3 regions of the Marinomonas sp. 15G6-16 genome follow, and region 1 is predicted to be linked to each of the others. Evidence: predicted binding sites of a transcription regulator. Region 1 holds the regulator's gene; each other region holds the start of a gene.

What was found. The regulator FNR, encoded in region 1, switches genes on or off when oxygen is low (the NO sensors DNR and NnrR bind a similar motif). The targets are predictions, from matches to a motif close to TTGATNTANATCAA.
Region 2: the regulator FNR is predicted to act here: its motif matches at 6,545-6,558, upstream of AC0L46_RS01280 (cytochrome-c peroxidase).
Region 3: the regulator FNR is predicted to act here: its motif matches at 1,260-1,273, upstream of trhP (prephenate-dependent tRNA uridine(34) hydroxylase TrhP).

What each region holds. Positions count from the first base shown of each region.
Region 1 is NZ_CM147916.1:116,490-127,314, forward strand. It holds gene AC0L46_RS00585 (CBS domain-containing protein) at 1-226, shown strand, start outside; gene tusA (sulfurtransferase TusA) at 553-786, opposite strand; gene AC0L46_RS00595 (alpha/beta family hydrolase) at 837-1,421, opposite strand; gene hemN (oxygen-independent coproporphyrinogen III oxidase) at 1,596-2,966, shown strand; gene fnr (fumarate/nitrate reduction transcriptional regulator Fnr) at 2,988-3,749, shown strand; gene AC0L46_RS00610 (adenine phosphoribosyltransferase) at 3,775-4,317, shown strand; gene AC0L46_RS00615 (YfaZ family outer membrane protein) at 4,388-4,954, opposite strand; gene ttcA (tRNA 2-thiocytidine(32) synthetase TtcA) at 4,965-5,804, opposite strand; gene AC0L46_RS00625 (SprT family zinc-dependent metalloprotease) at 5,916-6,428, opposite strand; gene AC0L46_RS00630 (RecQ family ATP-dependent DNA helicase) at 6,419-8,185, opposite strand; gene AC0L46_RS00635 (YecA/YgfB family protein) at 8,282-8,923, shown strand; gene AC0L46_RS00640 (SpoIIE family protein phosphatase) at 8,967-10,112, opposite strand; gene AC0L46_RS00645 (STAS domain-containing protein) at 10,125-10,427, opposite strand; gene AC0L46_RS00650 (BolA/IbaG family iron-sulfur metabolism protein) at 10,449-10,673, opposite strand; gene AC0L46_RS00655 (SbcC/MukB-like Walker B domain-containing protein) at 10,771-10,825, opposite strand, start outside.
Region 2 is NZ_CM147916.1:261,232-272,056, reverse strand. It holds gene AC0L46_RS01305 (exonuclease SbcCD subunit D C-terminal domain-containing protein) at 1-656, shown strand, start outside; gene AC0L46_RS01300 (AAA family ATPase) at 653-4,348, shown strand; gene minC (septum site-determining protein MinC) at 4,772-5,383, shown strand; partial or broken gene minD (septum site-determining protein MinD) at 5,438-6,246, shown strand; gene minE (cell division topological specificity factor MinE) at 6,248-6,505, shown strand; gene AC0L46_RS01280 (cytochrome-c peroxidase) at 6,669-7,856, shown strand; gene AC0L46_RS01275 (aldo/keto reductase) at 7,977-9,032, shown strand; partial or broken gene fusA (elongation factor G) at 9,182-10,825, opposite strand, start outside.
Region 3 is NZ_CM147916.1:912,852-923,676, forward strand. It holds gene ppsA (phosphoenolpyruvate synthase) at 1-1,142, shown strand, start outside; gene trhP (prephenate-dependent tRNA uridine(34) hydroxylase TrhP) at 1,369-2,736, shown strand; gene AC0L46_RS04395 (YfhL family 4Fe-4S dicluster ferredoxin) at 2,746-2,997, shown strand; gene trxC (thioredoxin TrxC) at 3,033-3,479, opposite strand; gene AC0L46_RS04405 (DUF938 domain-containing protein) at 3,575-4,159, opposite strand; gene AC0L46_RS04410 (LysE family translocator) at 4,295-4,930, opposite strand; gene AC0L46_RS04415 (putative quinol monooxygenase) at 5,098-5,373, opposite strand; gene AC0L46_RS04420 (VOC family protein) at 5,404-5,784, opposite strand; gene AC0L46_RS04425 (NAD(P)-dependent oxidoreductase) at 5,977-6,945, opposite strand; gene AC0L46_RS04430 (LysR substrate-binding domain-containing protein) at 7,144-8,091, shown strand; gene AC0L46_RS04435 (iron ABC transporter ATP-binding protein) at 8,139-8,894, opposite strand; gene AC0L46_RS04440 (iron chelate uptake ABC transporter family permease subunit) at 8,903-9,850, opposite strand; gene AC0L46_RS04445 (iron chelate uptake ABC transporter family permease subunit) at 9,843-10,820, opposite strand; gene AC0L46_RS04450 (ABC transporter substrate-binding protein) at 10,824-10,825, opposite strand, start outside.

The DNA.
Region 1 (10,825 bases):
AAATTCAGACATAGAGTCTCTTTTGTACAGCCAAAGAGAAAACCCTCTTCAGCACTTGCTGGTTATTGATGAAAACACAAAGACAATTCGTGGTCTGATTTCATCTAATGACATTGTACGTCAGTTGAGATTAGACGTTGATGTTGCTTTTTCTAGCTTCGAGCACACATACCACAGTGCGATTCTAGGGCAAAAGTTTCAAGCAAAAAGACTTAAAGTTGCTTAAGGAAGGTGCGAATAAGTCTTCTAAACTTCAGTCTTATCAGAGAAACGGTCTATCAAGGCAAGAGTGAGTAGGAATGTTAATACCTTTCAATCACTCTTAACGCAGAGAGGGTGTTTCTCTGAAAGACCCGAAGGGCGTGAGCTAAACACTTTTTATTCTTTGTTAAGCTTCTTGCCAATATGTTCATATTGGACTGCGAAACTTGCCTCGAATAATAAAGGTTTATCCACACGCTGAAGCCAGTGGACTTGTTCGTACCTTCCTTAACATTTAAACGTGGTTTTTGCCCTTTAAATGCCTTCATATAAAAATATGAAGGCATTTTTTTAGCTCTGCTTCTTTTCTATCCAGTAGAAAAAGGTGTCACCTTCTTGCTCTTGATTGACCAGCGTATGGCCTAGAAACTGGCAAAACTTTGGGATATCGCGTGTTGTTGATGGATCAGTAGCAATTACTTTAAGTACATCTTTCGCACCTATTTTTCGCATTTCAACATGCAACATCATTACTGGCTCTGGACAAAGTAAGCCTGTTGCATCAAACACTGCTTGGTATTCCATATAAATCCTCTTTTATCGATCTTCTTCAAATAGGTTAAATGTAAAACGGCTTACAGAATATCGATAAGCCAAGTTTGTGTAATATCAGCCATATTCGAAATGGTTTCAGTGGCTGTTTTATTGTATTTCTTTAGCACTTTAAAATCATGGTCAGCACCTTCAATCCAAACAATGTTGACATTTTCAGGCAGTGATTGCTGCTTAACCCAATCATAAGAACCAAGTTGATCTCGTGTTCCTTGGATAATCAAGCAAGGAACTTCCATATTCTCAAGGAAAGAAAGTCTGTGTTTTTCAGGCTTACCAGCTGGATAAAAAGGAAAACCAAAGCAAACAACCGCCTTTACCATAGGCTCTTTCGACAACTGTGCAGCAACACGTCCTCCCATTGATTTCCCAGCAACAACACAAGCAACTTCATTTTTTATACAGTCGGAGAATTCTGGAATAAGGCGCTTAAAAGGTGGCGGCGGCCTTTTCTTTCCCGTGCTTTCCACTTCCTGCATATAAGAAAAAGTGACGGGGATAATGGGCTGATTCATTTTGGCTGAAATCGCGTTACCTAGATCATTTAAGAAGGTATTGCTGTGGCCCGCACCAGCACCATGAGCGAGATATAAAGGTATATTTTTCATGAATTTATGCACTAAAAATTAAGTTATCGTGATTATAAGAGCGCTTGAGGCCTTATCCAATCTTATTTAGAGACTGATTTTATTTTTACAGAGATGGCATATCTTGACCTGTGTCAGAAAAAGCCCCAGACCATAGGAGTAAACTGCTATTAGAAATTTTAATAGGAATACAACATGATTTGGGATTCTTCTCTTATTAATAAATACGATTTGGCAGGACCTAGATACACATCCTACCCAACGGCGCCGCAGTTTGATTCTGGTATCAGTAAGATTGCCTTAATAGACAAGATGATGATGCCTTCAGATAAAGCGTTGAGCCTTTATTTTCATATCCCATTCTGTGCGCATCTTTGTTATTACTGCGCATGTAATAAGATTGTGACGAAGCAGTATGAAAAAGGCGCAGAATATGTCGAACTTCTTGGTGAGGAAATGAGGCTTCGCAGTCTGATGCTCGACCATTCTAAAAAAGTTACACAATTGCACTTTGGAGGAGGCACACCTACCTTTTTGACAGAGGATCTGATTAGAGATTTATTCAAAACAATAAACCAGTATTTCAACCTAGTGAATGATGGCTCACAAGATTACAGCATCGAAATCGACCCAAGAGAAGTGACCTCCTCTAAGTTAAAACTGCTAACTGAAATGGGCATAAATCGAATTAGTATTGGCGTTCAAGACTTTGACAACAAAGTACAAGAGGCGATTCATCGAGTTCAATCTCTTGAAACCGTTTCTCAATTGGTTGAAGACGCCCGTGCAATGAATATTAAATCTATAAACTTTGATTTGATCTATGGTCTTCCCTATCAATCTCTTGATGGTTTCAGAGATACCCTAGATAAAGTCATTGCATTATCGCCTGATCGCATTTCTTTGTTTAATTATGCTCATCTGCCTGAAAGGTTTAGATCACAAAAAAGGATACCTGAAGATAGCCTTCCTATTCCGAGCATCAAAGTGCAGTTGCTAAGAATGAGCATTGAGTATCTTATCGATGCGGGTTATGAGTACATAGGAATGGATCACTTTGCAAAACCTAATGACAGTCTTGCAAAAGCACAAAAGCAGGGCTTATTGCAAAGAAACTTCCAAGGCTATACAACTCACGCTGGAACTGATTTAGTGGCATTTGGTGTGTCTGCCATCAGCGATCTAAGTGGTGTTTACATCCAAAACCATACTGATTTAAGCCTATATCGAAGTAGTATTGAAAAAGGCCAATTGGCGATTAGTCGAGGCTATATCAGTGATTCTGATGACCGTATTCGCCATCAAGTTATTATGACCCTTATTTCTCAATTTGAATTAAATACTACGACAATTGAGCAAAAGAATAATATTAGATTTTTTGAATATTTCTCAAAAGAGGTAGATAATCTTACCTCAATGATTGAAGACGGTATGATTGAAATACAGGACAATGGAATGCAGACCATTATCCGAGTGACAGAACGTGGTAGATTACTTATTCGCTGTATTTGTATGGTTTTCGATAAGTACCTAAACAACAATATAAAATACTCAAAAGTTATATAACATCAGGTCAGGGAGATTCACATGTCAGTAACACACGCACAGACACGATTTAATAGTACACTTACGTCTCAATGTCAGAATTGTAGCCTAAGTGCACTTTGCCTTCCGATCGCTTTAGCTGATGAGGATATCAATAAACTAGATCAAATTATTGAGCGCAAAAAGCCATTAAAAAAAGGTGACTTTTTATTTCGCCAAGGTGAAAAATTTGATTCTGTTTATGCTGTACGTTCAGGTACATTGAAAACTTTCAACATAACGTCCGTTGGTGAAGAGCAGATCACAGGCTTTTATTGCCCTAGTGAGTTGGTTGGCTTAAGTGGCGTGGATTCAGATACCTATCCAGTTTCTGCCAAAGCGCTTGAAACCACAACAGTTTGTGAGATTCCTTTTACTCATTTAGAAGAACTATCTGCCCAAATTCCTTCTTTGAGACATCAGTTATTTAAGGTAATGAGTCGAAAAATATCGGATGATCAACAGATGATGGTCTTACTAGGGAAGAAAAATGCCGATGAAAAAGTCGCATCCTTCTTATTGAATCTGTCCAATCGATTTAAAAAGCGTGGTTACTCTGCCAGTGCGTTTCGACTTTCTATGTCTCGTGGCGAAATCGGAAACTACTTAGGTTTAGCTGTTGAAACCGTAAGTCGAGTGATTACTCGCTTTCAAAAAAATGAGCTAATTCATGTTGATGGTAAAGAGATTGAGATAGTCAATTTCCCTGAAATGCAAAAACTCGTTGGGATTGCGAGTGATTGTGGTAAAATCGCCAACATTTGATAAATAAATTAAGGCGTTACTGAATATGCTCTACGATGATTTTTACGTTAAGTCACTAATCCAAACAGTAGAAGACTGGCCAAAAGAAGGCATCAGCTTCCGTGATATTACTCCTATCTTTAGTGACCCTAAAGGAATGAGAATGGTCGTTGATGCCTACGTTCACCGCTACATGTCCTCTGATATTTCTCATATTGCTTGTATTGATGCTCGTGGTTTTTTGATTGCTGCAGTATTGGCCTATGAGCTGCAAAAGCCTCTTATCCTGATTCGCAAGAAAGGAAAACTCCCAGGTAAAACTGTTTCTCAAGCTTACGCTTTAGAATACGGTGAAGCTGAGCTTGAAATACAAGAAGGCGCGGTAAAAGCTGGCGATAATGTACTTTTGTTCGATGATTTAATTGCAACAGGTGGTACTTTGTTTGCCGCTATTAAATTGCTAACTGGACAAGGTGCGACAATCAAAGAAGTCGCTGCAATTATCGATTTACCAGATTTAGGTGGTAGTGAAAAATTACGTGAAAGTGACGTACCTGTTTTTAGTCTTTGTGCGTACGATGGCGATTGATATAAACGTTTAATCTCCAATAAAAAAGGTGGCTAGAGCCACCTTTTTTATTGCTCAGAAGTCTACTTACTTAAAAGTCGACGTTGGCACCAACAGAGAAGCCTTTGTTAATTTCTGCGCGGCTATTATCGTCGTATACAACCACGGTGTTTGCATAACTAATGTAAGCTCGAGCATTGCGCATTGTCATATACTCAAGACGGAAGTCATATGTGTATGTATGATTTAAGTTAGAAAATGACAATACCTCAGGTGAGTAATATAAGGAGCCGTAAATGCTCAAACGGTTTGCCTGTTGAAGTGTATAGCGGTACCAACCACCTAAGCCTAATGCAATTGAGACCTCATCGTTACTTCCAACATTGGTATCAATAATGGATAAACGGGCACCAACACCGACTTCCAAAGGTCCATTTCCACCTTCTGAGTCTTGAACGGTCAAACCCACATGGGCAGTAGAGCTATCTGTGTCAAGATCATTGGTAACGCCAGCATTTAAACCAAAGGACCCCATATCTAAATTGACATCGCCTTTCACTGTTTCGTTGGTCAAACTCACACCAGCAGTTGAGGCATGAACAAATGAACCACCTAAAAGGCCGACAGTTAATAATAGAGTTTTATATGTAAGATTCATTTCTATCATCCTATAGAGAAATAATGTTTAAGCGGTTCATAGCGTCTTCAGCTTTTTTCAAACCTTTAAAGTCAAATAATTCAGTGTCTGCCATATGTGATGGCACAACATTCTGCATGGCCGTGAACATTGAATCTGTTCTGCCTGGGTATTCTTTTTCCCACTGTTGAAGCATATCTTTCACAACTTGTCGTTGTAAGTTTTCCTGAGAGCCACAAAGGTTACATGGGATAATTGGGTATTCTTTCATTATTGAAAAGGCTTCAATATCCTTTTCTTTGCAATAAGCAAGTGGTCTTATAACAACATGTTTTCCATCATCACTGAGTAACTTTGGTGGCATAGATTTGAGTTTGCCGCCAAAAAACATGTTTAAGAATAAAGTTTCAAGAATGTCATCTCTGTGGTGGCCAAGTGCGATTTTGGTTGCACCAATTTCTTCAGCAAAACCATACAGTGATCCTCGTCTTAAACGAGAGCACAGACCACATGTAGTCTTACCTTCAGGGACAATCTCTTTAACAATACTATAAGTATCTCGTTCTAGAATATGGAAATCTACACCAACCTCTTCTAGATAAGCAGGTAGTATATGCTCTGGAAAGCCAGGTTGTTTTTGATCTAAATTGACCGCAACAATACTAAAGTTGATCGGCGCACTGGCTTGAAGATTTCGAAGGATCTCAAGCATAGTATAAGAGTCTTTACCGCCAGACAAACACACCATAACTTTATCGCCATCTTCAATCATATTGAAATCAGCAATAGCCTGACCTGTCAGCCTGCGAAGGCGTTTTTGGAGCTTGTTAAGCTCGAGCTTTTCTTTAGGTTTAGTCGATAAATCCATCATATATACACTGCAAATAAAACGCCATGATTCTACTATAACAATAGTTTTTTCGCATTAAAAATGAAAGACATAAGCAAAAGTGCATGAAAAATCCTACTTCCTAAGGCAAACCTAGCATTGAACAGATGGACTTTTAAACTCTAATTTGGATTTACAAATTTTACAGATGTATTCCGTGCCTTTTTCAGCTCGATTATGACGACGCTGTGTAAATTGATGCTTACTGCATTTACATATGTATTCATAGCTGACTTTAGGTTTAGGGACTTCGAAAGTGTGTGTCCTACTTGGTTGAATACCAAATACTTTTGACATAACAGCTTGCCACTCTTTGCCATGGGGTCTGACCGTGCTTCCATATATTTGAAACACAATAATGTGAGCTACTTCATGAGGGACTACTGTATCCAGAAACTCAGTAGGATTTTGGGAATACATGAAATAATTGAAACGCACTTCGTTTTTTTGGAGATGCGCCGTACCTGCCGCCCTTCCCCTTTGCTTAAGATTACAGCTAGAGCGTTTAAAATGATGATTGAAAAAATGATCTGCTTTATCAAAGCAGCGGTTCATTTCCTCAATGACAGCATTCAATGCATGAAGGTTTTCAGAGTTTAAGGACATAAGGCATTATCTTTTTCAGCCTCCTCTTGATGAATAATATCAATAAGAGTATCGGCAAATCTCGACACTCGCTCTTTAGAAAGCCCCGTTAAGCGACTTAAAGATGCTACCGTTTTTGGCTTATGTGTGCAGATGAGTCTGAGCTGAGAATCGCTCAAATCGAACGTATCTTGGCCTTGTTTCCAAGCAAGTACCTTATGCCAACGTATATGATCGGCACCTAACTCCGTTTCGTTTAAAGTCGGATAATAATGTTCACTAGGTAGAATTATTTGGGTGTTACCTTTCAAAATATCACGCGCTTTTTCATTAATATGTACAGTAAATACTTGAGACTGTCCTAATGATATGAATTCATAGGCAATCAAATGACGAATCACAGATTTCCATTGGGCTTCTGTTAGTTCTTTGCCTTTGCCAAAAACGCTTAATGATTTAGCATTTGCCGCATTCGTAGATTTATTTGTTTTGCCTAACAAAATACCGATTAAAACAGAGAAACTTTGCAGACCTTTGGTGTGGTAAATCAATGACAACATTTTTTGGCAAGCAATGGTCATATTTTGTTCTGACTTAGACGAAAGACATCGATCACAATGACCACAGGCATCAGAATCTTCGTCGAAATGAGATAAAACATTTTGTCTTCTACAGCCTCTGGCTTCTAACAGCTGAAATAAAGCCACCAAGCTCTGTCTTTCATTTTCAGACACATACGTTTGCTGCGATATTAGCTGTTGAGCCTGTAACATATCTTGCAAACCATAGAGAAGTAGCGCTTTTGCAGGCTTACCATCACGTCCAGCACGACCAACCTCCTGAAAATACGCTTCTGGACTGTTGGGTAAATCTAAATGAATGACAAAACGAACATGAGAAATATCGATTCCCATACCATATGCTGTCGTCGCCACCATGATAGTACCGTGTTGCGTGGCGAAGGCTTGATGATTCCTTTCTTTAGATTCTTCTGCCATTGCAGCATGATAACTTAAACTAGAAAAACCTAGATGATTTAACCATTCTGAAAGCTCTTCTGTTTTCTTTCTGGAACGACAATAAATAATACCGGTTTCTCCCGGCACTTCATGGTGAAGAAAGTAAAGAATTTGCTGCTTAGATTTTCTCTTCTGAGCAATATGGAGGTGAATATTAGAGCGGTCAAAGCTATTTTTCAGAACTAGGCAGTCATTAAGCTGCAATGACTCTTGAATACTCCCAATGGTTTTATTATCCACCGTTCCTGTTAAGGCTATTAAAGGGACATCAGAAAAGTCTGCCTTTAGCTGACCAAGTTGGCTGTATTCAGGTCTAAAAGAGCCACCCCACTGAGAAATACAATGGGCTTCATCAATTGCAAATAAAGAAATATCAAAGCTATGTAGGAAGCCTATTACAGATGGCTGAACGAGTTTTTCGGGTGACAAGTACAATAAATCAATGTGATTGTGACGTAGTGCCCAAATTAAATCGTCTTGCTCACCTGGATTTAAGGTTGAATTTAAAAACCTGGCTTGAATCCCTTTTTTATTCAGTGCTTCAACTTGTTGTGACATAAGCGACAACAAAGGGCTAATAATTACAGCCACGCCTTTTCGCATTAATCCTGCCGCTTGATAGACTAGAGATTTCCCACCGCCAGTAGGAGCGGCAAGCAATACGTCTTGCCCTGAACACAAGGCATCAATCGCCTGTTCCTGCAATGGTCGGAATTCGTTATAGCCTAAGCGAGAAAGGGTTTGCATCTTTAAATTCATTATCGAATTATCTCTTAACTCTGAGTTTTCTGCATCGATTTTTCTGCTTCTTTTCGCTAGAATCAAACACTTAATCTGTATTAGGAATGAATTAACATGGCACACCAACCTCTTGATGATCTTGAATTAGAAACATTAGAAAACTTTTTGGAATCGGATCAAGTTCATGAGGAATGTCAAAACTTTGTTATGGCACATGGCTTTTTGACCGCTTTGGCTATTTGTCCTGCCAATCTTACTGAAGACAAATGGCTTCCAGTTGTATTTGAAGACACGCCTCAGTTTCAGAATGAGAAAGAAGAGAAGCAAATTACCCAATATCTATCCCGTTTGTATTTAGACATTCAGAAAGAGCTTGAGTCAGAAGATGGCTTTTTAGTTCCATGCGAACTTGAAATGGGATCAACACCAGACGAATTAAGTGAATTACAAGAATGGGCCTCTGGGTTTATGGAAGGCGTATTTATGACTGAATCACATTGGTTTGAGTCAGAAAAAGAAGAAGTTGTCGCAGAATTATTATTGCCAGTAATGGTAGCGTCAGATCTTTTTGATGATGAGGAAGTTTCGCAAATACGGGCCAGTGAAAAACTCACAAGCTCATGCATCGCGCAAATTCCTGAGGTAGTCACAGACTTATTTCTTGTACTTCGAACTGAGCCGGAAAAACGCCCATTTCCAAAAGCGTCACCGAAGCCAAAAGGTAATAAAGGTAAAAAGCACAACAATAAAAAGTAATAAGATATAACGAGGTTGAGCCTACCAAATAATATTGTCTTATTTAGTGGGCTCTTCTTAGTGATACCAAAGTAATATCGTCGAATTGCTCAGATTCTCCTAAATGATCAACCAATCTCTTTTCAACTTTCTTTTGTGCTTCAACTAGGTCTTCTTCACCATAAGCCTCAATGATGAGCTCGTTCACTTTCTCTTCGCCTAACATTAGGCTTTGATGATTTTTTAATTCCAAAACACCATCAGACAAGATAACGAGAGTGTCACCTTGGTCTAGTTTCTCGTTTTGCAAAATGGATTCAAACTCAGAAGAAGGCAATACACCTAACGGCATGTGAATAGAGGTTAATGGCTGTATTTCACCTGTCGACCGTCTTATAAGCGCATTAGGCATTCCACCACCCCAATATTGAATCTCACCATTCGGGGAAATAAGCATCAGATATCCCGCACAAAACATATAGTCAGGAAGAATACCTAAAAGTATTTGATTAATACGTAACCCCAACTCGCTAACACTTGTCAGGTTTTCGACTGCATCAAAAAAAGCCTGCATGACAGGTAAGGCACCAATGGAAGCGGGTAAACCATGACCTGTAAAATCGCCGACAAAGACCAATCGAGCATCATCTGAGCGAGTCTTAACTAAGGCCAAATCACCATTAAAAATGGCTGCCGATAATCGCGTAATGGCAAGATGCTCTGAGTTCTTCTCACTTCTCATCTGAATATGGTTCAAGACCTGATGAGCCATTTCATGTTCACGTTCAATAACTTTTTGGAAATACGTAAGTGTTCTGTTTTTGCGGTACATCTCCTTCATCAACTCAACATGACGCATATGAGTTTTAAAGCGAATGTTGAACAAAACTTCATTGAAAGGCTTAGAAAGAAAATCGTCGGCACCAACCTGAAAACACTTATCCATCATGATGTCAGAGGTATGAGAAGCGAGCACAATAATAGGGATAAAGCGGCTTCCTGCCATTTGCTTTAACTGTTGAATTAGATCAAAGCCGCTCCCACCTTTTAAGATAATATCAAGCGTGATTATATCTGGAGCGTATGTTGAAAAGGCGTCAATTGCTTCTTCATAAGTAGCAACTGACTTCACTTGAATATCTAACTTTTCAGCACATAAAGAAACAATTTCACGATAAACGGGTTCACTGTCTACGCATAATAATTTCATCGTGCTTAGCCCTTAATGAATATCAAAGCGCTTATCAAAGCGGGAAATCATTAAAATATTCTTGATAAAGTCATTTGCGCCTTTCAACTCAATGCTGCTTTCTGCATCAATCGAATTTCGCATACTTAACAACATACCTAATGCAGCACTGTCCAAATATTCGACCATGCTCATATCAATAATGTAACTTTTATAGACTTTACCTAAATTCGAGTAAGCGTCTCTAAACTCGTTAAATAAAGAGAAATCAAAACTGCCGACTATGGTAATCGTCACTGTTTCTACAGAATCATTTGTGTGAACTGAAATACTCATAAAATACTAGGGCTATGCGCCCTATTCCCCTCCGTGGCATTTTGGAGATATTGGAGCAACAGATTGACGCTCCTCCCATTCACTGACTGTATAAAGATGCATTGCAAGCGCATGGATTTTTGCCATTTCAGCTTGCAAGGTACCATAAATAAGCTGGTGACGCTGAACCAATCGCTTCCCTTCAAATGCATTACTTACTAAAACAAGCTTAAAGTGAGATTCGCTCCCTTCCGGTACATTATGCATATAACTCTCATTTTCGAGAGTCATATGATAAACATCGAAGTTGTCTCTAATGGACTGGTCAATTTGTGACTGTATTATCATGCTATCTATTTCTCTATTATGCGCTGGTGAGCAAGGTATCATCAGATTGACCGTTTAAGAGAATCTGCCCT
Region 2 (10,825 bases), 140 kb from region 1:
TTCCATTGAGCTTTGACGAATTAGGGCGAGACAAAACGCTTGTGATTCTTGATACGGATTTATTTGTGGAAGAGCCAGAGGAGAAAGAGCTTCCTGTAATGGGAGATCTTTTCGCTAGTGAGCTTGAAGAAAACAAAATAGAGCCGATTCAATTAGTAAATATTCCTATGTTCCAGCCAATGGCGAGCCTGAAAGGAAGTTTAAAAGAGGTGACAAAGCAGCTTAATGAACAAGGTTTTGTAAAAGGTTTAGAGTCAGGTCAGACACTTTGGTTAGAGGTGACTATCATTGCGGATGATTATTTGAGCGATGTACAGAAACGCATAATGGAAGTGATCGACGATAAACCGATTGAACTGCTGCGAGTGATGCGAAAAAGCGCTTTGGAAAAAAAGACCGACGCTTTTGAATCTCGCCAAACCTTGTCTGAGTTAACGGTTGGCGATGTTTTTGAGAAAAGCCTGCAAGCTAACTTGGACATTGAACAGGAAGAAGCGAAGACATTAACAAAACTATTTCATGTTTGTCTTGCTGAAATGGAAGAGTCTCAAAATGGGTTATCTGACGATGCCGAAGTGAGTGAAACCGCGCATTCAGAAAAGGCCAAAAAGAACAGTGAAGAAGACAGTGAAAGTCATGAAGAGGAGCAAGCATGAAAATTTGTAAGCTTCGACTGAAAAATCTAAATTCATTAAAAGGTGAGTGGAAAATTGATTTTACCAAAGAGCCTTTTGATGACGCTGGTGTTTTTGCCATTGTTGGGCCAACAGGCGCTGGTAAGTCTACCTTGCTCGATGCGATTTGTTTGGCTTTGTATCATGAAACGCCTCGTTTGAAAGTCTCTCCTAGTCAAAACGAGTTGATGACGCGCCATACGGCAGAATGCCTTGCGGAAGTGGAATTTGAAATAAAAGGCAAAGGCTATCGAGCTTTTTGGGGGCAGCGTCGTGCGCGAGGCAGCAGCGATGGTAAATTGCAACCAATGACTTGTGAATTGTGTGAGCGTGACGGCACGATTATCACCACTAAAATCAATGAGAAAATCGATAAAATCGCAGAAATTACCGGTTTGGACTTTTCTCGATTCACTAAATCCATGTTGCTGGCGCAAGGTGGATTTTCTGCTTTCCTAAATGCCTCAGCGAACGATCGTGCTGAGTTATTGGAAGAACTTACCGGTACAGAAATTTATGGGCAGGTTTCTAAATGGGTTTTCGAAAAGCACAAAACTGAAAAGGTAAAAATCACCCAATTAGAAGCCATTAATGCCCAGCGGAAATTACTAAGCAATGATGAACTTGATACTTTGGTTCAGAAAGAAAAGGAATATGAAGGGCAGGATGAAACGCTTGTTCAGAGTTTCAAGGAGCATCAGCAAAGTTTAGAGTGGCGTCAAACAGAGTCTCATCTAACGAAACAATTGGCACAAACTCAACAGCAAAGTTTGGATGCTATCGCTGCGCTAGAAAACTTTCAGCCTAAATTAGTTTTATTGAATAAAGCGGAAACGGCCAATAGTTTGCAGTCTCAATATGACGAGCTGACGAAAATGGTCAAGCGAGCAACTGAGCTTGAGCAAGAAAAAGCCGTAGCACTTCAGCAACAAACAGAGCAAGCCGCCACTGCCGAAATGCTTGAAGGGCAGGTGAAAGCCTCTAAGTTGGCGCATGATGAGCAAGCTCAACAATGGGAAAAGCTGAATGACGAAGTAACCAATGTTATTCAACCTTTGGTTTCTCGCCGTGAAAATATTAATGAGCAGTTAATTGGCGTTAACAAGCGCCACGAAGAGCTTAATCAAAAGCATCAATCTAGCTCAAAAGAGTTAGAGGCTTTAAAAGAAAAGCTCAAGCAGGGGAAATTACTCTGTCAGCAGAGTGAAGCTAGCTTGTCAGAATGGCAAGCGCCTGAGCAAATAGAAGCTCAGCTATCAAACTGGCAATACCAACAAGACTCTATTCAGACGCAAGATCAAGCTCTAATGAATTTGGCGGCTGATATTGCCACATCGAAAAATGCGCTAGACGCAGCACTTAAAACTTTTGCCGCCAGTAAAGATCAAAAAGAGCAACAAAGTAGCCTTGTCGCTAATTTGGAAAAACAGCTAAAAAATACCCTTGCAGACTATTTACATCTTTCCTCCGGCCGTGAATTGAATGAGTGGCAAGAACATGTTCGTGAATTAGATTTAAGGCAGCAGAAAGCTCAAGAACTTGTTCAACAATATCAACTGTATCAAGCGAAGCAAATTGAACTTGGTAATCTGAATGACACGATTCAAGCGTTGGAAAACAAAGTCATTCAACAAGAAGAGCAGCTTTCACAACAGCGAAAAGCCTATAAAGAGAAAAGCCATCATTGTTTAGATCTTACCAAGCTGGTGGATGCAGAGCGCCACATTGTCGCGCTAAATACACTAAGAGAAAATTTAAATGAGCGTGATCACTGTCCTTTGTGTGGTTCTACCGAACATGATTTAGGTCATGCCTTGCATCAAGCAACCAATGTTGAAAATCAGCAAAGATTGGACGCTTTACAAGCTGAATTGGAAGCGCTTAAGCAATCCGGTTTGGCGTTAAAGTCTGACCAGAAAGTATCCGCCAGCGAAAAAGAAGTGCGTCTTGAGCAGAGACAATCCTTAATAGCAGCCTTGGCGGATTTAGAAGCATCACTGTTTACGCTATTAAATCGTTTGGCAATTAATGCGGTCGAAGTGCTTGAAGAAACGGCGGTAAAAGCGACAGTGGAAGCCGTGCAAAAAGATTGGATTCAAGTGACTGAAACCAACAAGGCTGTTTTGGAGAAGCATCAGCAGCGATTGGTTTTGGAAGAAGAGTTTAATAACGTGAAGGCTGAGCTGCAGAATATAGAATTGCAACTTCAGCAGCAAGAATCTCAAGGTCGATTGCTCCGTCAATCTTTTGATAGCAAATTGGATGAGCAGCAGAAAATCACTCAAGAAAAAGATCGGGTTGCTCAATCTTTAATGGCTTCCATTCAATCTGCAGGTGTTCCAGAAAAATATCTCGTATCGCCTTTGAGTGATTCTTTGCTGGCATTGCAGACTTCTTTGCAGTCATGGAGAGCGGCCAAGAACAACCTTGATATACAGCGCCAGCAAGTTGACCAGTTAGGTTATGAAATCACGTCGTTAGAATCACGTGTGAGTGACAATGCTGTAGAGCTAGAGCAAATACAAGTTCAACTAACTGATTTGAAAAATGAACTGGCAGCGATTGATAAGAGTCTTTTTGAAAAGTTAGGTGAGAAAACACTTGCTCAATATCGTTCTGATGCTCAGGCGTCTTTAGAATCCAGCCGATCAGCATTAGATTCTCTTTCAAAAGAGCACGAACAGATTCAGAAAACATTGGCTGCATCAGAGGCGACGTTGAAGGCGCTTGATAAATCTTTGCAAGCTCTAAAAGCTGAATTGGAAACGGCAGAGTCTGCTTGGCAAGGTGTGCTTAAAGAGAAAGGTTTTGAAGATGTTTCATCCTGGAAGATGGCGTGTTTATCTCATGATGAGCTTATTGCTTTGCAACAGACTTATAGCGAATTAAAGGATGTAAACACGCGACAAGCTGCATTGCTAAAGCAGGCGGAAGCTTCTTTAGCGTCACACATTAATAACAAACCCATAAGTGATGTAATAGACACAAACTCTCTTGAGGAGTTATCTGCGTTGGTTGAGCAATTAGAAAATCAGCGACAATTGCTTAATCGTAATTGGGGGGAAGTAGCGAATAAGATTGAAGAGGAAAAGCAGCGTCGAGAGCAAGCAAAAGCGTCTGTAGAAGAATTGCGAATTTTGCGGGAAGAAGTGGTTCATCTTGAACGATTAAATCATTTGATAGGTTCTTCGGATGGTGCGAAATTCCGACGTTTTGCGCAAAGCCTGACTTTGGATCATTTGGTATATTTGGCAAATCAGCATCTGAATGTGTTACATCGTCGTTATCAGCTGAAAAGACAGGAAGAGGCTTTGTCATTGGCCGTGGTGGATACTTGGCAAGCAAATGCATCTCGGGACACAAAAACCTTGTCTGGCGGAGAATCTTTCTTGGTGAGCTTGGCGTTAGCGTTGGCACTTTCTGATTTGGTTTCCCATAAAACCAGTATCGACTCTTTGTTTTTGGATGAAGGATTTGGCACTTTGGACAGTGAAACATTAGAGTCTGCTTTAGATGCTTTGGATAACTTACATTCCTCAGGGAAGACCATTGGAATTATCAGCCATATTAGTGCATTAAAAGAACGTATTCCTGTGCAAATTAAGCTGACGAAGCAAAGTGGCTTAGGTGTGAGTCGTTTAGCACCTGAATTTGCTGTACATTCGGCGGATTAAACATCATTTTTACAACGGTTTTTTATGGTGCAAAAGTTTTCCCCAGATTAATGGGAACAAGTATGTAAGTAAGTTGTAAAAATTTAAACAAATCAAATGGTTAAAGTTTAGTTTATTATTGAGCATTATGCGTTATTCTTGGCACTATTAGAGAGCAAGGCCAATATTTGAGAGAGTGTAAAGACTCTGTTTTGGTGTCTTTCTTTAATCATTCAGCTTGATAGAATAGATTTCTGTATGCTAATCAAGATGATTCGTGTCTTTTATACGAATTAGCCGTACTAAAGAATTTAAAAAAAGGACTGTTTGCATGGCAGACTCAGGCTTCCAACTCAAAGGAAGTGTTGTTACGACAATATTGTTAGAAGTTCAGACATTTTCGCTAGATGACATTACTTTTCACCTAAAGAAAAAATTGAACAGGTGCCACATTTTTTTAATCAGGCTCCTATCATTATTGATATTTCAAAAATGAAGCGCGGCATTACCCTAGATGAATTTGAAGCTTTAATTCGCTCGGTGAGTACTCTTGGGCTTGGCGTTATCGGTTGGCGTTGTCATCCTGAAAATTTACCTGTGTGGAAAGGCTCAGTTAGCATTCCATTATTGCCTGCCAGCAAAGCGCGGGCGATACAAACCGTGCCAGAAGTAAAAGAAGAAGTAAGTCCAGATGTCGTTGTAAAAACAGTTGTGGAAGAGCGTTTAGTGCCTCAAGCAACTAAAGTTGTCACTAAGCCAATTCGTTCTGGTCAACAAGTTTACGCGGAAGGCGATTTGATTATTTTAGCTCAAGTCAGTGCAGGGGCAGAGGTTTTGGCCGATGGCAACATTCATGTGTATGGCCCATTACGAGGCCGAGCTTTGGCTGGTGTAAAAGGAGATACAGAAGCACGAATTTTTTGTAAGAGTATGGAGGCTGAACTGGTTTCAATCGCAGGCAATTTTATGTTGAGCGATGCGTTGCAAGATATTGTTTGGAAAGATAGCGCTCAAGTGCTATTAGTTGACGATAGTTTGGAAATTACACCGCTTTAGTATTTATTAGATTATTTTGATGTACTCTGTTTGGGGTTATCGGGGGATATAACATTGGCAAAAATTATAGTGGTCACCTCAGGAAAAGGGGGGTCGGCAAGACAACATCCAGTGCAGCAATTGGTACTGGTATTGCGTTGAAAGGGCATAAAACCGTCATTATCGATTTTGATGTGGGCTTACGAAATCTTGATTTGATTATGGGGTGTGAGCGCCGTGTTGTTTATGATTTTGTAAACGTCATCAACAAGGAAGCAACTTTAACGCAAGCCCTGATTAAGGATAAACGCACTAAGGATTTGTATATCCTTCCAGCGTCTCAGACTCGTGATAAAGACGCCTTAACAATAGAAGGTGTTCAGGAAGTCTTGGAAGAGCTTTCTAAAGAATTTGATTACATCATCTGTGATTCGCCAGCAGGAATCGAAAAAGGCGCTCAAATGGCCTTGTATTTTGCTGATGCTGCAATCGTAGTGACCAATCCTGAAGTGTCATCTGTTCGTGACTCTGACCGTATTCTTGGTATCTTGCAAAGCAAGTCTAAACGAGCAGAAGAGGGTGCTGAGCCAATCGAAGAGTTCTTATTATTGACTCGTTATCATCCTGAGCGTGTTGAGCTAGGTGAGATGTTGAGTGTTTCTGATGTTGAAGACATTTTAGCGATTCCTTTGTTAGGTGTGATTCCTGAATCGGAAGCCGTGCTTAAAGCATCAAACCAAGGCGCTCCTGTTATTTTGGATACAGAATCTGAAGCGGGCCAAGCGTACATGGATGCAGTAGACCGTCTGATGGGTGAAGAGCGTCCTTTACGCTTTTTGACTGTTCAGAAGAAAGGTTTTATAAAACGTTTGTTAGGAGGTTAGAGTGGGCATTTTTGATTACTTTAAAAGTAAAAATTCACCTAGTTCGGCTTCTGTAGCAAAAGACCGTTTGCAAATTATTGTGGCTCACGAGCGTACTAAGCGACATCAGCCTGATTACTTACCTCAGATGCAGCAAGAGATTATTGATGTTATCCGTAAGTACGTGCAAATTGGCAGTGAAGATGTCCAAATACAGCTTGATAACACTGACGATTGCTCGGTGCTAGAGTTGAATGTTACCTTGCCTGATCAGAATTAAACTTTTCGTCTTGCACTGAGAAAGCGCCTCACTATTTTCTTGATTTGGATCTAGTTGGGCGCTTTTTTTACGTCTAAGTTAATGAGAATAATTGTCCGCGTTTTACTCAAATTCGGCATGGGTGTATTATTCCACGACTTATTTATTTGATGGCTAAAATACAATGCTACGCTTTTCTCTTGGTGTGATTGCCGTTTCTCTATTTCTTTCTGCATGCAGTGAACCTAAGCAGGTTGCTCCTCAACCTAAAGCCACTAAAGCTACCCACGAACTTCCGATTCCGCTTACAGACCCTAAAGCGCTTTTAGGCTCTCAATTGTTCTTTGATACAAATCTATCAAAAGAGAGGAATCAATCCTGTGCGACTTGTCACGATATTGCGAATGGCTTTGTCGATAGAAGAAACGATGTTTTTTCTGGTGCGGTTTCATTGGGTAGTGATGGCCAATCGGTAGGAACTCGTAATACACCGACGGCAGCTTATGCGGCTTTTTCCCCGCCATTTCATCGTATGAAAGATGGTGAATATCGTGGTGGTCAATTTTTAGATGGCCGATCGTCTGATCTAGTGGAGCAAGCACAAGGGCCGTTTGTGAATTCTCTGGAAATGGCGTTGCCTGATGGGGCTGCGGTTGTTGATAGAGTAAAAGAAAATCAGCGATATGTGTCATTGTTTAATGATTTATACGGTGACGGAATTTTAGAAGACTCAGAGAAGGGTTATGTCGCCATTGCGGATGCGATTGCCACTTTTGAAAAAACGGCTCTATTTATGCCTTTTGATTCAAAATACGACCGTGTATTGCGTGGCGAGGATAAATTTACACCAGAAGAAGAGTTGGGTAAGACATTATTCTTCTCTCAGCAGTTTACGAATTGCAATGCTTGTCATCAATTAAATCCTTCTCCATTTTATGATCAAGAAACCTTTACAAACTTTGAGTATCGCAACATAGGTGTGCCTGCCAATGCGCCTTTAACGGCTCACAATAATGGCTTAATTGATCAAGGGTTATTGGATCATCCAGAGATTACAGACCCGTCTCAAGCAGGTAAGTTCAAAGTGCCTTCCTTGAGGAATGTCGCGGTCACAGGGCCTTATATGCATAACGGTGTGTTTCAGGATTTACGTACAGTGGTTCTATTTTACGATAAATACAACAATCCAACTCGCACCATTAATCCTGAAACGGGGAAGCCCTGGGGTGAACCTGAGGTGGCAGAGAATATAGACTTTGCGGACTTAGAAGTAGGCCCAGCTTTACCAGATCAAAGAGTGGATGCCATTGTTGCTTTCTTGAAAACATTAACAGACAAGCGATATGAACCCTTGTTGGAATCGAAACCTTAAAGTTAAGCTCCTTATTGTTTTCATTGATAAAACTGGCTTGATGGCGAAAATTTTATTACATTGATCCTTTGATTTATTTTGTGGCGCTTTTAATGTGTCACTCAAATATAAAGGACATAAATGATGAAATATTCGCCACTTGGTCGAACAGGCTTAGAGGTCTCTCGAGTTTGTTTGGGCACCATGACATGGGGTACTCAAAATAATCAGGCTGATGCTGATATTCAAATTGAATATGCCTTAGCAAACGGTATTAATTTCTTTGATACCGCCGAAATGTATTCTGTTCCACCGACTCCTGAATCCTATGGAAAAACAGAAACCATCATTGGTGACTGGCTATCTCGTAATGCGTCTCGTCGTGGCGAAATGATCTTGGCAACGAAAATTGCTGGTCCGGGTTTACACTATATTCGTGATGGCGGACCAATTACGGGTGATGCTGTTGTCGCTGCTGTTGATGCTTCTTTGAAGCGCTTGCAAACAGATTACATTGACTTATACCAACTTCATTGGCCAAATCGTACGACACCGCATTTTGCGAAGCATTTTCCAGGTCATATTTCGTTTTCTAATGTGGATCGTGATGCCCACTCGGCTCAAATGCTTGATATTTTGCAAGGCATTGCTAAGTGCATTAAAGCAGGGAAAATTCGCCATTTTGGTTTGTCTGATGACAGCACTTGGGGAATTAATGAATACATTCGCTTAAGTGATAAGTATAACTTGCCAAGAGTGGCTTCGATTCAAAATGAGTTTAGCTTATTACATGCGAAAGACTGGCCGTATTTGATTGAAAATTGCGTTCATGAAGACGTTGCCTATTTACCTTGGTCACCTTTGGCTGCGGGTGCGTTAACAGGCAAGTATCTTGGTGGTGCTCGCCCTGAAGGTAGTCGTTGGAGCTTTGCGCAGCGCAATGGTCTGTTCCGCGATACTCAACAAGTAGAGAAAGCGGTTGCTGGATATGTTGAGGTTGCCAAGAAGCATGGCTTGAGTGCGGCTCAGTTGGCTTTGGCTTGGTGTGATCAGGTTGATGGTGTAAGTTCAACCATTGTTGGTGCGACTTCATTAGAACAGTTGAAAGAAGATATGAGTGCTTTTGACTTGGCTTTGTCTGATGAGGTTCTTGCGGATGTTATGTCTGTATTTCGGGAGTATCCTGTGCCGTTTTAATATCCAGGACGTGTTCGTACCTTCCCTAGGTTATTTCGAGAACTAAAGAGTGCTTTTTGGGTGCTCTTTTTTTGTGCCCAATTTTTAGAAAGCATAAAAAAACCCGATGCGATGCATCGGGTTTTTTTGAAGAGAAAGAGAATCAGAAATTAGTTCTTTTCTTTTTCTTTCTTCTCTTTTTGAGCTGCGATTACTGTTTCTGCTACGTTTGCAGGACATGGTAGGTAGTGAGAGAACTCCATAGAGAACTGACCACGACCAGATGTCATTGTACGTAGAGAACTGATGTAACCAAACATTTCAGAAAGAGGAACGTCTGCTTTAATGCGTACGCCAGTTACGCCTTTCTCTTGGTCTTTGATCATGCCGCGACGACGGTTAAGGTCACCGATAACATCACCAACGTGATCATCAGGAGTGAACACGTCAACCTTCATGATAGGCTCGATCAACTGAGGACCAGCTTTCGGGATAGACTGACGGAAAGCGCCTTTAGCAGCGATTTCGAAGGCAATAGCAGAGGAGTCAACTGCGTGGAATCCACCGTCGAACAACTCAACTTCAACGTCTAGTACTGGGAAGCCAGCTAGAACACCTTCTTCCATCATAGACTTAAAGCCTTTTTCTACTGCTGGGAAGAATTCTTTTGGTACGTTACCGCCCACAACAGAAGAAGAGAAAGTGAAGCCAGAACCTAGCTCACCTGGTTTGATACGGTAATCGATCTTACCGAATTGACCAGAACCACCAGATTGTTTCTTGTGCGTGTAAGTATCTTCAACTTCTTTCGTGATCGTTTCACGGTAAGCAACCTGAGGCTGACCAACAATTAGGTCTACGCCGTAGGTACGCTTCAAGATGTCTACTTTGATATCTAGGTGAAGTTCACCCATACCGCGAAGGATAGTCTCACCAGAATCTTGGTCAGTTTCTACGCGGAAAGTTGGATCTTCTGCAACCATTTTACCGATCGCGATACCCATTTTCTCGTTACCACCTTTATCTTTAGGAGTAACAGAGATAGAGATTACTGGCTCAGGGAAAACCATCGCTTCAAGAGTACATGGGTGCTTAGGATCACAAAGAGTGTGACCAGTTTGTACGTTTTTCATACCAACGATTGCAAGGATATCACCAGCTTGTGCTGAGTTGATTTCTTTACGGTCATCCGCTTGCATTTCCACCATACGACCAACACGCTCAGTTTTACCTGTGAAGCTGTTTAGGATCGTATCGCCTTTGTTCAGTTTACCAGAGTAAACACGTACGAAAGTCAAGGCACCGAAACGGTCATCCATGATTTTGAAAGCAAGAGCTTTGAAAGGTTCGTTAGCGTCAACAAGCGCTTTCTCGCCGTTTGGATTACCTTCTTCGTCAGTAAGATCTTGTGGAACAACATCTGTTGGGCTAGGTAGGTAGTCAACTACTGCGTCAAGAAGAAGTTGCATGCCTTTGTTTTTGAAGGCAGAACCACAGTAAGTAGGGAAGAAAGCAAGATCACGTGTACCAGTACGGATACAACGTTTGATGTCTTCCATAGAAGGCTCTTCGCCATCCATGTAGGCCATCATGATGTCGTCGTCTTGTTCAACTGCAGTTTCGATTAGTTTCTCACGGTATTCTTCTACCTGATCAACCATGTCTCGCAGGAACATCTTCGATGCTGTAGTTTTCTGGCTGGCCAGAATCATCCCAAACGTAAGCTTTACGGCTTAGAAGGTCAACAACACCTACGAATTCGTCTTCAGTACCAATTGGCAATACCATGATAAGAGGCGTCGCACCTAGTACGT
Region 3 (10,825 bases), 800 kb from region 1:
CGGCCATCATTGCCCGTGAACTTGGTATTCCAGCTGTGGTTGGCTGTGGCGATGCCACTGAGGTTTTAAAAGACGGACAAAAAGTCACCGTATCTTGTGCTCAAGGCGACATGGGCTTTGTTTACCAAGGTGAATTGCCATTCGATGTCATTACATCGGAAGTGGGCAACATGCCAGAACTGCCAGTCAAAATCATGATGAACGTAGGCAACCCGAATCGCGCCTTCGATTTCGCCATGCTACCGAACGCAGGCATTGGCTTGGCTCGCTTGGAGTTCATCATCAACCGCATGATCGGCATTCACCCGAAAGCATTGCTCAACTACGCAGACATGGCGCCAGCACTCAAAGAAGAAATTGATCACAGAATCGCTGGCTACACAGGTCCAGTCGAATTCTACGTCGATAAGCTTGTTGAAGGCGTTGCCACACTGGCTTGCTCTTTCTCGCAAAAGCCTGTGATCGTGCGCTTATCCGACTTTAAATCGAACGAATACCACAACCTTGTTGGCGGCCCTTTGTTCGAGCCAGACGAAGAAAACCCAATGCTTGGTTTCCGAGGTGCGGCTCGTTACATCGACGACTCCTTCCGTGATTGCTTCGCCCTAGAGTGTGAAGCCATTCGCCGAGTCCGAAACGAAATGGGCTTAACCAACGTACAAATCATGATTCCATTTGTACGTACGCTAGAAGAAGCAAAACAGGTAACTGAGCTACTTGCAGAACAAGGCTTGGCTCGTGGCGAGAATGGCTTGAAAGTCATCATGATGTGCGAGCTGCCTTCGAATGCATTATTGGCGGATGAGTTCCTTCAATACTTCGATGGCTTCTCAATCGGCTCAAATGACTTAACCCAATTAACCCTCGGACTTGACCGCGATTCAGGCTTAATCGCAGACAAATTCGACGAACGAAATCCAGCAGTGAAAAAGCTGCTAACGATGGCGATACAAGCCTGCCGCAAACAAGGCAAATACGTGGGAATCTGTGGGCAAGGCCCATCTGACCACGCCGATTTCGCAGATTGGCTTGTGGCTCAGGGCATTGAGAGCATGTCTCTTAACCCTGACACCGTTGTCGAAACCTGGCTGCATCTTGATGAAGTATTGAAATCGACTTCATTAGATCAGAATGCTGTGTAGCAACAGCGCGTGGCTTCCTTAGCTACTCTCTAGTTTTATAGCCCCGCACTTGCGGGGCTTTTTTTACTTAAAACACCTTCCAAAAATGCATTCATTCGCTATCGATACAATAAGAATTTGACCTAAATCAAATCGCCATGAGTTAAACAAACAATCCTAGCGACACATCTTGAGTTGAATAAATGGGCAGGTAAACTGCGCGTTTTTTCATCGATCAGTGAGTGTTATGTTTACGCCAGAATTATTGTCTCCAGCCGGTTCATTAAAAAACATGCGTTATGCTTTTGCATACGGCGCCGATGCGGTTTATGCGGGGCAACCACGCTATTCTCTTCGTGTGCGCAATAACGAATTTGATTTAGAAAAGCTGGAAATAGGCATTAACGAAGCACATAATTTAGGCAAAAAGCTTTATGTTGTGAGTAACATTGCCCCCCATAACGCCAAATTAAAAACCTACATTCAAGATTTAGAGCCTGTCATCCGACTCAATCCAGACGCGCTGATCATGTCAGATCCAGGCTTAATTATGATGGTTCGAGAAGCCTTTCCAGATCAACAAATTCATCTGTCGGTGCAAGCCAATGCAGTGAATTGGGCAACCGTAAAATTTTGGCAGCAACAAGGTATTTCCCGCGTCATTCTATCTCGTGAATTGTCTTTAGATGAGATCGAAGAAATTCGTCTAAAAGTGCCAGATATGGAACTCGAAGTCTTTGTACATGGGGCTTTATGTATGGCGTATTCTGGCCGTTGTTTGCTCTCTGGTTATATGAACAAACGCGACCCTAACCAAGGCGCTTGCACCAATGCTTGTCGCTGGCAATACAATGCTCACGACGCCAAACAAGACGAGGTTGGACAAATTATCGCCAGCAGCGATTCGTCTACACACTCTCAAACCTCTGCCGTGCAAATCCAAGAACCAACGGATCAGCTCTACTTATTACAAGAGCGTGGTCGTCCCAATGAATACATGCCCGCGTTTGAAGACGAACACGGCACCTACATCATGAATTCAAAAGATTTACGCGCCATTCAACACGTTGAACGCTTGGTGAAAATGGGCGTTCATTCGTTAAAAATAGAAGGTCGCACTAAGTCTTTTTACTACTGCGCTAGAACCGCGCAAGTCTATCGTCAAGCAATAAACGATGCCGTTGCAGGAAAAGACTTCAACAATCAACTGATGAACACTCTGGAAAACCTAGCTCACCGAGGTTACACCGATGGATTTTTACAACGTCATCGTCATGTGGAAATGCAAAACTACGACACAGGCAACTCCATCAGCGAGCACCAACAATTCGTTGGTGAAGTCATCGCAACTAACAACAACGCTCTTACGATAGAAGTGAAAAACCGTTTTAGCGTCGGCGACTCATTAGAGCTTATGACACCGAAAGGAAATGTTATTTTTCAGCTAGCAGAGCTAAACGATAAACAAGGACGAGCCATCGAGGTTGCCAAAGGCAGTGGTCACATCGTTAACATTCCTTGCCCTCAAGGTATCGATGCATCCATGGGAATCTTACTGAGAAATCTCTCGGAAGGACAAACCACTCGCCAGCCTCATGCAAGCAAAACAGCATAGAGACAAGCAATGGCATTATTAATCAATGATCGTTGTATCAACTGCGACATGTGCGAACCAGAGTGTCCTAACGAAGCCATTACTATGGGTGCTAAGATTTACCTTATTGATCCAGACAAATGCACAGAATGTGTTGGTCATTATGACCAACCCACCTGTGTGGCTGTCTGTCCTATCGATTGTGTGAAACCGGATCCAAACAGAAGAGAAACCGAAGAAGCCCTATACGAGAAATTCGTTGAGTTACACTTTGACGTTTAATATCCGGACGAAACATTAAACGCTATAAAACACGGTTAAATAGTCGGTAAATTCTGAGCAAGCCATTGCTTGAATTGCGCTTTTGGCAAGGCGCCAGACAAGCGAGCTACTTCTTTTCCATGATGAAAGATCATAAGCGTAGGAATAGAGCGGATATTATAACCACCAGCGATCATTTGATTCTTTTCTGTGTCTAGCTTCACAAAACAGGCTTGCGTAGACATTTCTCCTGCGACTTGTTCAAAAATAGGCGCGAACTGCTGACACGGCCCACACCATGAAGCCCAAAAATCCGCCACCACAGGCAAAGCATTCTCTGTAATATAACATCTGAAATTGGCATCACTTCCCACAATAGGATGAGTGGCAAGTACAGGGTTACCGCACTTCCCGCACAGCGGCTTATCACTCAATTTCTCTTTTGGCAGACGATTTTTTGTATGGCAGCTTTGACAAACTATTTGAATGGGAGAATTCGTCATCTTAAACCTCAGATGTAAAATATTAATGAGTGATATAAAACGCCTGTTAAAACACAGCAGGCAGCATCATAGGATGGTGTTCTTCAAGCCCAAATTCAAGCCACCTTCCAAACCAATAGCATGTTATTTGCTGGCATAGGAATGGTTTCAACAAGCACCATTTTCTCTGCCCATTCCATTAATTCTGCAATATCACAAATTCCACCGTAACCGCCTGCTTTCAAACTTTGGTCAAATTCACGATTGCCTTCACTGGTATATTCGCCGTTTACATTCATCGGTCCATACTGACAAAACACGCCACCGGAAGGTAAATTTTCACCCACTGTTTTCATCATCAACTTTGCTTGATCACGCTGCATGATGTGCGTGGTATTCGCTGTAAATACGCCATCTAAAGGAAGATCCGGCCAATCGTTCTTACCAAAGTGAAATTCAAAAGGTGCTATCACATTGCTTAAGTTTGCTTCTTTCATCCATGCATTAATGCTGTCATGGTTCTCCAACATATCACTGGTATTCCAGATTAAATGAGGTAAATGCTTGGCAAAAAATACCGCGTGCTGACCTGTACCAGAACCCACCTCAAGCACTTGCTGGCAACCCTGAAAATGCACCACAAGCTGATCTAAAATTGGTTGTTGGTTTCGATCACATGAAGGAGCAAAGTTTTTAGTCATAATAAAAATACCGAGAGAAGATAAGAACCACTTGGAAAATGAGCACCTGAAAAAGTTCCAACAGATACTTGAAAGAAAATAGGATGACATTAAGCCACCCTATTTATGAAGATTATACTGAAAAAGAAAACAAGCTTACGCTCTTGTTGCCGTTGCTAATAGCCCGCTTGCCATGACAAAGATGCTGCCCATACCACGGTTCAGGTTTTTCATGCCTTTTGGACTGCGAATCAATCGACGGATTTGTTTACCGCTCATCGCATACACATACGCAGCGATAAATTCCGTCACACAAAAAGTCAGCCCCATCCAGAAAAATTGTACAGCCACTGGCTGATTTAGATCGAGCATTTGAGGGAAAATCGCAGTAAACAATAGGATGGCTTTTGGATTACCAATCGCCACTAAGAACTCCTGACGCATACGAGCAAAATTGCCTCGCTTCGCCTTTGTGCCTTCTTCACTTTCATGTTCTTCAAGCACAATGGCGGCACTGCGCCATGTTTTGATGCCCACATAAAATAAGTAAGCAACACCACACCATTTAATAACACTGAACCAAAAGGCAGAAGCCACAATAACTGCTCCTAGCCCCAAAGCGGATAGCAGCATCAAAATGCTAAAGGCTAAATTTCGTCCAACAACCGCTGTCACCGCCTTTGCAGTTCCGACTTGCATACCGTTATGCATCGCCAAAAAGTTATTCGGACCTGGCCCTAAAGAAAGCAACATTAATAAAGGCGCAACCGCCAACCAAACGCTGAAAGTCATATTGATTCGATCTCACAAAACAGGAAGCAAAAATGGTTAGAACAACCATAAAAACAGCGCCACTTTACCGCTTAATAAAAAGCCTGTCAGCTTATTTTTTATACGATTTAAAGACATTGCGTGCGAAGACTTCTTGACCTTCAAGCCTTGAAAGATTTACGGCTTATTTAGCCCGTGATTTCATAATGACGCTCAACATTTACCGTCAATTTTCCCCAGTGAGAGGCTTTCACTCTGCTCTGATGATGATCAAAAGCCGCTTTGTCTTTGAACTCTTCATACACATCAAAACGAAGAGGGTTTATCGGGCTTTCTGTAACGCTAAAATGAATGCATCCTGACTCTTCGAGAGTCAAACGCTTATGATTAACCAGCTCTGCTTTTACCACTTCAAGCTCAGACTCAGGAACCAGAATAAAGCCTTTTAACGTTACCTTTGACATAAAACCTCTTGAATAACTCGTTTTCAAAACCTATTTGGACGAATGCAAACCAAACATATTTCCTTCTGTGTCAAAAGCCATAGCGATGAAACCATATTCACCAATAGACATCTTGGTTTGATTTACTTTACCGCCAGCGCCTTCCACTCTGGCTTCTTCTATAGAGCAGTCTTCACAGGAAAAATAAACCAAAGTGCTGTTTTGGCCAACAGGCACGCCATCCATCTTGACCAACGCTCCTGTAGCGCCATAACCTTCCATATTAGAAGGAAAAGCGAGCATTTTTATACTCGGATCGTTTGGATCACCCAATACTTCTAACTCGACATTTAAAACCGACTCATAAAACGCTTTTGCTCTCGACAAATCATCAACATAAATTTCAAACCAAGCCACCGGATTCTTCTTCATAATGTGCCCCAACTGTTTTAATAGTTCATTTATTCTAGAAGGCTTTTCTGCCTCCTGCCAAAAACAAACGCAATAAAAAGCCTATAAAGGAGAGCTAAGAAAGTTAAGAAATGAGAGCCCAATTGATAACAAAAAAAGCCATCTTAATTATTTAAGATGGCCTTAGTTTTTCTGAATTAAATTCTGGAAGAATTAGTAGTCACTACGGAATGGGATTTTCACTTCGTAACCTGGCTCTTCTGGCTCGTCATCGACCATTTGTGCTGGGAAGCCTTTGCCTAATACTTTCACATTGCACGCGTCTTCTAGACGACGGATGATGTTTGGAGAAAACTCACGGTCGCCGTAGCGCTCTTGGCCGTCTTTGAAAATATCAACCACAAGTGGCGCAAGTTCTAGTGGTAAGCCATGACGCTTAGCGACTTCATCAAACAAGCCAACGTCTTTCGATACAAGATCCAGTGTGAAGCTGATGTCACGGCTACCGTTCAAGATCACTTGAGATTCTGTTTCATGAACAAAAGAGTTACCAGACGATGCTTTGATTGCTTCGTAAGTTACGTTCATGTCTAAGCCCATTACTTTTGCAGAAGTCAGTGCTTCAGACAAAGCAACAAGGTGAACACTGCATAAGTAGTTAGTAATAACTTTCAATTTAGACGCGCTGCCTAATTCACCAGTGTGAATAATACGACGACCCATTGTGGTTAGGATTGGCAATACCTTGTCGAACGTTGATCGGTCACAACCTGCAAAGATAGAGATGTTACCTGTTCCCGCACGGTGACAACCACCAGATACAGGGCAATCCACTGGGAAGGCGCCTTTGGCTTTTACTTTTTCAGCAATACGACGAATTTCTGCTTCGTCTGTTGTACTCATTTCCAGCCAAACGCCGCCGTCTTTGATGCCGGCAATAACACCATCGTCTGCTTCCATAACATGAGAACACACAGCAGGAGAAGGAAGACAAGTGATTACAACGTCACATGCTTCGGCTAATTCCTTAGGAGATGCTGCTGTTCCAGCGCCTAGCTGTTTAAATTTAGACATCAATGCGTCGTCTAGATCACGCACCATCACGTCTAAACCATTACGCAACAAACTGCCTGCTAATTGCCCACCAACATTACCTAACCCAATAAAACCAACCTTCATCATGACGCCCCTTCAACCAAAGTGAATGGGTACTTTTTGCTCTCGTGAGCCACAAAGTACCGCAGAATAAACTTCGTAAAGAGTAGCCATCAAAGAATCCGTTAAAAATTGATTTTTTTTCTCTCTTTGGTAAAAAAAATTTTCCAATTGTTTTACACTCAACCTCAGAACCTAGGTAAGTGATTCGATATAGGCAGCGGTATGAAAAGTATTGGTAATCAGGGACAGCAAGAAAACGATACAAGCAAAATAGATTTACGCCAGTTACCGCCTTTAAAATCATTAAAAGGTTTCGAAGCAACGGCACGATTAGGCAGTGTTCGTGGTGCTGCAGAGGAACTCAGCCTCACTCATCCGGCCATCAGTCACCAGATACAAACCTTAGAAGACAGCCTAGGCGTAAAGCTTTTCTCACGAGAAGGAAGACACATTCGTCTTACCAATGAAGGTAAAGAATATTATCAGTTTGTACGCCAAGCATTGGGGATTTTAATATCTGCTACGGAGCAAATTCGCTCTTCTATTAGTCAACCTAGCTTAAGAGTACAAACCTACATCACCACATCCATCCGCTGGTTGGCTCCGCGTCTGCCTAAGTTTAAAAAGCATTATCCTGATATTGAATTGGAAGTAAGCACCTACAATGCCAATTGGGATTTTGATGAGAAGCATGCCGACATTGCCATTATCTATAGAACCGATGATCTACCTGATCATTTAAGTTGGCAGCCTATTTTTGAATCAAGTGTCTTCCCTGTTTGCAGTCCAGAATTTTTGGCTGAATTGCCGAGTTCACCGAAACCTTATGAACTGAGCCAATATCCATTAATTTCTGTTCACACCGAAAACAAATATTGGAACTGGGAAGATTGGTTTGATTCTATTGATGACAACCCAAACACACACAATACAGACTTAAAAATACTCGAAGTAGACACACTCGCCGCGGCTCTAGAAATGGCCATAGTGGGCGAAGGTATTGCCCTCGTAAATGGCCCTTTTGCAGACAAAGACATCGCCTCTGGCCGCCTAGTGATTCCCGTTTCCCATCAAGATAAAGGCGCTGGCGAATGGGGAATCGTCTACCATAAAAACCTCGCCAAAGACCAACGCGTCACCACCTTTATCCAATGGTTGTTGGAACAGTGAGATTACCAATTCTTGACTACCCTCTTCATTATCAATAACGCGACCCGTTAAAAGTGAACACAAAATCGCTTGTCTCCAAGCGTTAACATGGACACATCAAGGTTATACAGTTGCCCTATATTGGATTCGGTTAATACCTCAAGTGTTTGGCCGTGAAAGAGTACATTGCCCTGTTGTAAGGCGACGATATAATCCGCATATTGGCTGGCATAGTTAATGTCATGCATGACGACCACAATGGTTTTTCCCCAGTCTGTAATCGCTTGCTTGAGTGTTCTCATCAAGTGTCGAGCATGATACATATCGAGATTATTTAAGGGTTCATCCAGCAAGATATAATCGGTGTCTTGGCAGAATGTCATGGCAACAAGGGCAATTTGTCTTTGCCCACCTGATAATTGATCAATAAATTTATGCTTTAAAGCCTCTAAGCCAAAGTATTGAATAATGTCCTCTACCTTGGTTTTGTCTTCGGCTTTCGGTCTGCCTTTATGGTAAGGGTAACGAGAGAAGATTAATAAATCCTCTACCGTTAAACGGCTCATAAAGTGTGTACTTTGTTGAAGTATTGCTATTTTACGAGCCACTTCGTCACTTTTCGTGGTCGATATGTCCATTCCATCAAACAGTATCTTGCCCGTTTGCAAAGGCGACAAACGAGACATCAAGGACAAGAGTGTCGATTTGCCTGCACCATTCGGCCCGATCAGAGCAATGACCTGATTCCCAGTGAGCGTCAAACTTGTGTTTTCAAGCACGCTATTGCCTGAGATGTTGTGTTGTACGTTTAATAGTTCAATCATTCATACACTCAATTAGATTTGCGACTCTTCAGTAAAAGCATAAAAAACACCAAGCCACCAATAAACTCGATGACAACGCTTAATGTGGATGCTAGCCCTAACACATGCTCAAAAATTGCCTGTCCACCCACCAGAGAAATCGCGCCAATAAAAGCCGCCATGATCATGAATGAACCCGATCGAGCTGAGGGAAAAAGAGCAAAAACAATCGCAGTGATTAACAAGCCAAAGAAAAAAATAGGACCGACTAAAGCCGTAGATGCGCTGACTAATATGGCCACCAGCATCAGTAAGTTCGTGGTCATTTTCACATAAGGAATACCAAGATTGATGGCACTGTTCCGTCCTAAACGATAGATGTCGATTGCCGGATAAATGCGCCACAACATAAGAATAACAAACAACAGAACACCTGCGACGACACCTAAAAGCTCTGTTTGAACACGGTTAAATTGGGCAAACGCAATGCCCTGAAACAGAGAAAAATCTTCTGGTGTAATCAGCCTTGCAAAGAACTCAACCAAAGATTGAATCAATAAGCCAAGCGCAATGCCTATGAGCAAGAGTCGGCTGATATCCATTGAAAAGCGCCTCACCAGCAGACCAAATACCGCCACAGCAAAGAGCATCATCAAGACAACTTGTAGGAAAAATTTAATAGAGCCAGAGATCTTGGCGTACTCAGCGCCGCCAATGACTCCAATTAATAGAACATTGAACAATAAGAACACGGAATCCAATCCCATTATGGCTGGTGTTAGCACCCTACTTTGAGAAACGGTTTGAAATAAAAAGGTCGCCAAGGCAACGGAAACTCCCACAAAGTTCAGTGCCAACCATTTCTTAACGCGAAACCGCCACACAAAATCCAAATCGCCGCCACTGCCGAGCAAGAGAAACAATAAAGACGCCACCATCCAAATTGCAATAATCATGGTCAAAGCACGTTTAGACATTTGGCTCACCTTTATAAAGTACCCAAATGAAAAAACATCCACCTAACACACCAAAGACCAAGCTTGCTGGAAGTTCAAAAGGGTTCGACAAATAGCGACCCAACATGTCACAGCCTAATAACAAAAAAGCGCCAATCAAGGCCGACCAAGGCAAACTCTGTTTCAAATTGTCGCCCAAGTAATAGCGCACAATGTTTGGCACAACCAAACCTAAAAAGCTGATCATGCCAACGGTCGCCACCACCATAGAAGTAGACAAAGCAATCATTACCATGGCAATGAACACCAGTGTTCTAAACGGTACTCCCAAAGCGCGACCTGTTTGTTCTCCCAAGTTAAGTAGGTTGAGTTGATTCGCTAACCAATAAACCAGCACAGCAATCGCCGCAGCGCCCCATATCAACTCATAACGACCGCTGATCACGGTGGAAAAATCGCCGTTTAGCCAAACCATCAAAAACTGCATGAGGTCAAATTCAAAAGCAATAAAGGTGGCGATTGCGCCTAGAATGGCGGAATAGATTAAGCCGATTAAAGGCAGCAACATTGGATCATTGAGTTTGAGCTGGCGAATAATAGAGAAAAAGCCAAAAAGACTTAATAGGCCAAAGCCTGAAGCAACCAGTGTGTGCACATACAAAGGCGATTCGGGCCATAAAATATGCGTGCCTAATAAACCAATGGCAACGCCTTGCGCTGTGCCTATTGTTATTGGTTCGGCAAAGCGGTTGTTCAACACCACTTGCGATAAGCCGCCAATAAGCCCAAGCACACCGCCTGCGATGACAACCGCTAATGTTCTCGGAACACGGCTTAATAACATCACGATACTGGCTTGTTCGTTTTCAAACACACTTGCCAAGGTTAAGTCATAAGTGCCAATAAACAGGCTGGCGAGCATCAGTGTCATCAAGCATAAAACAAACAATAACAAGAGCAGAGACTGAGTCAGCCCAGTGTGTCGTATCATCTATT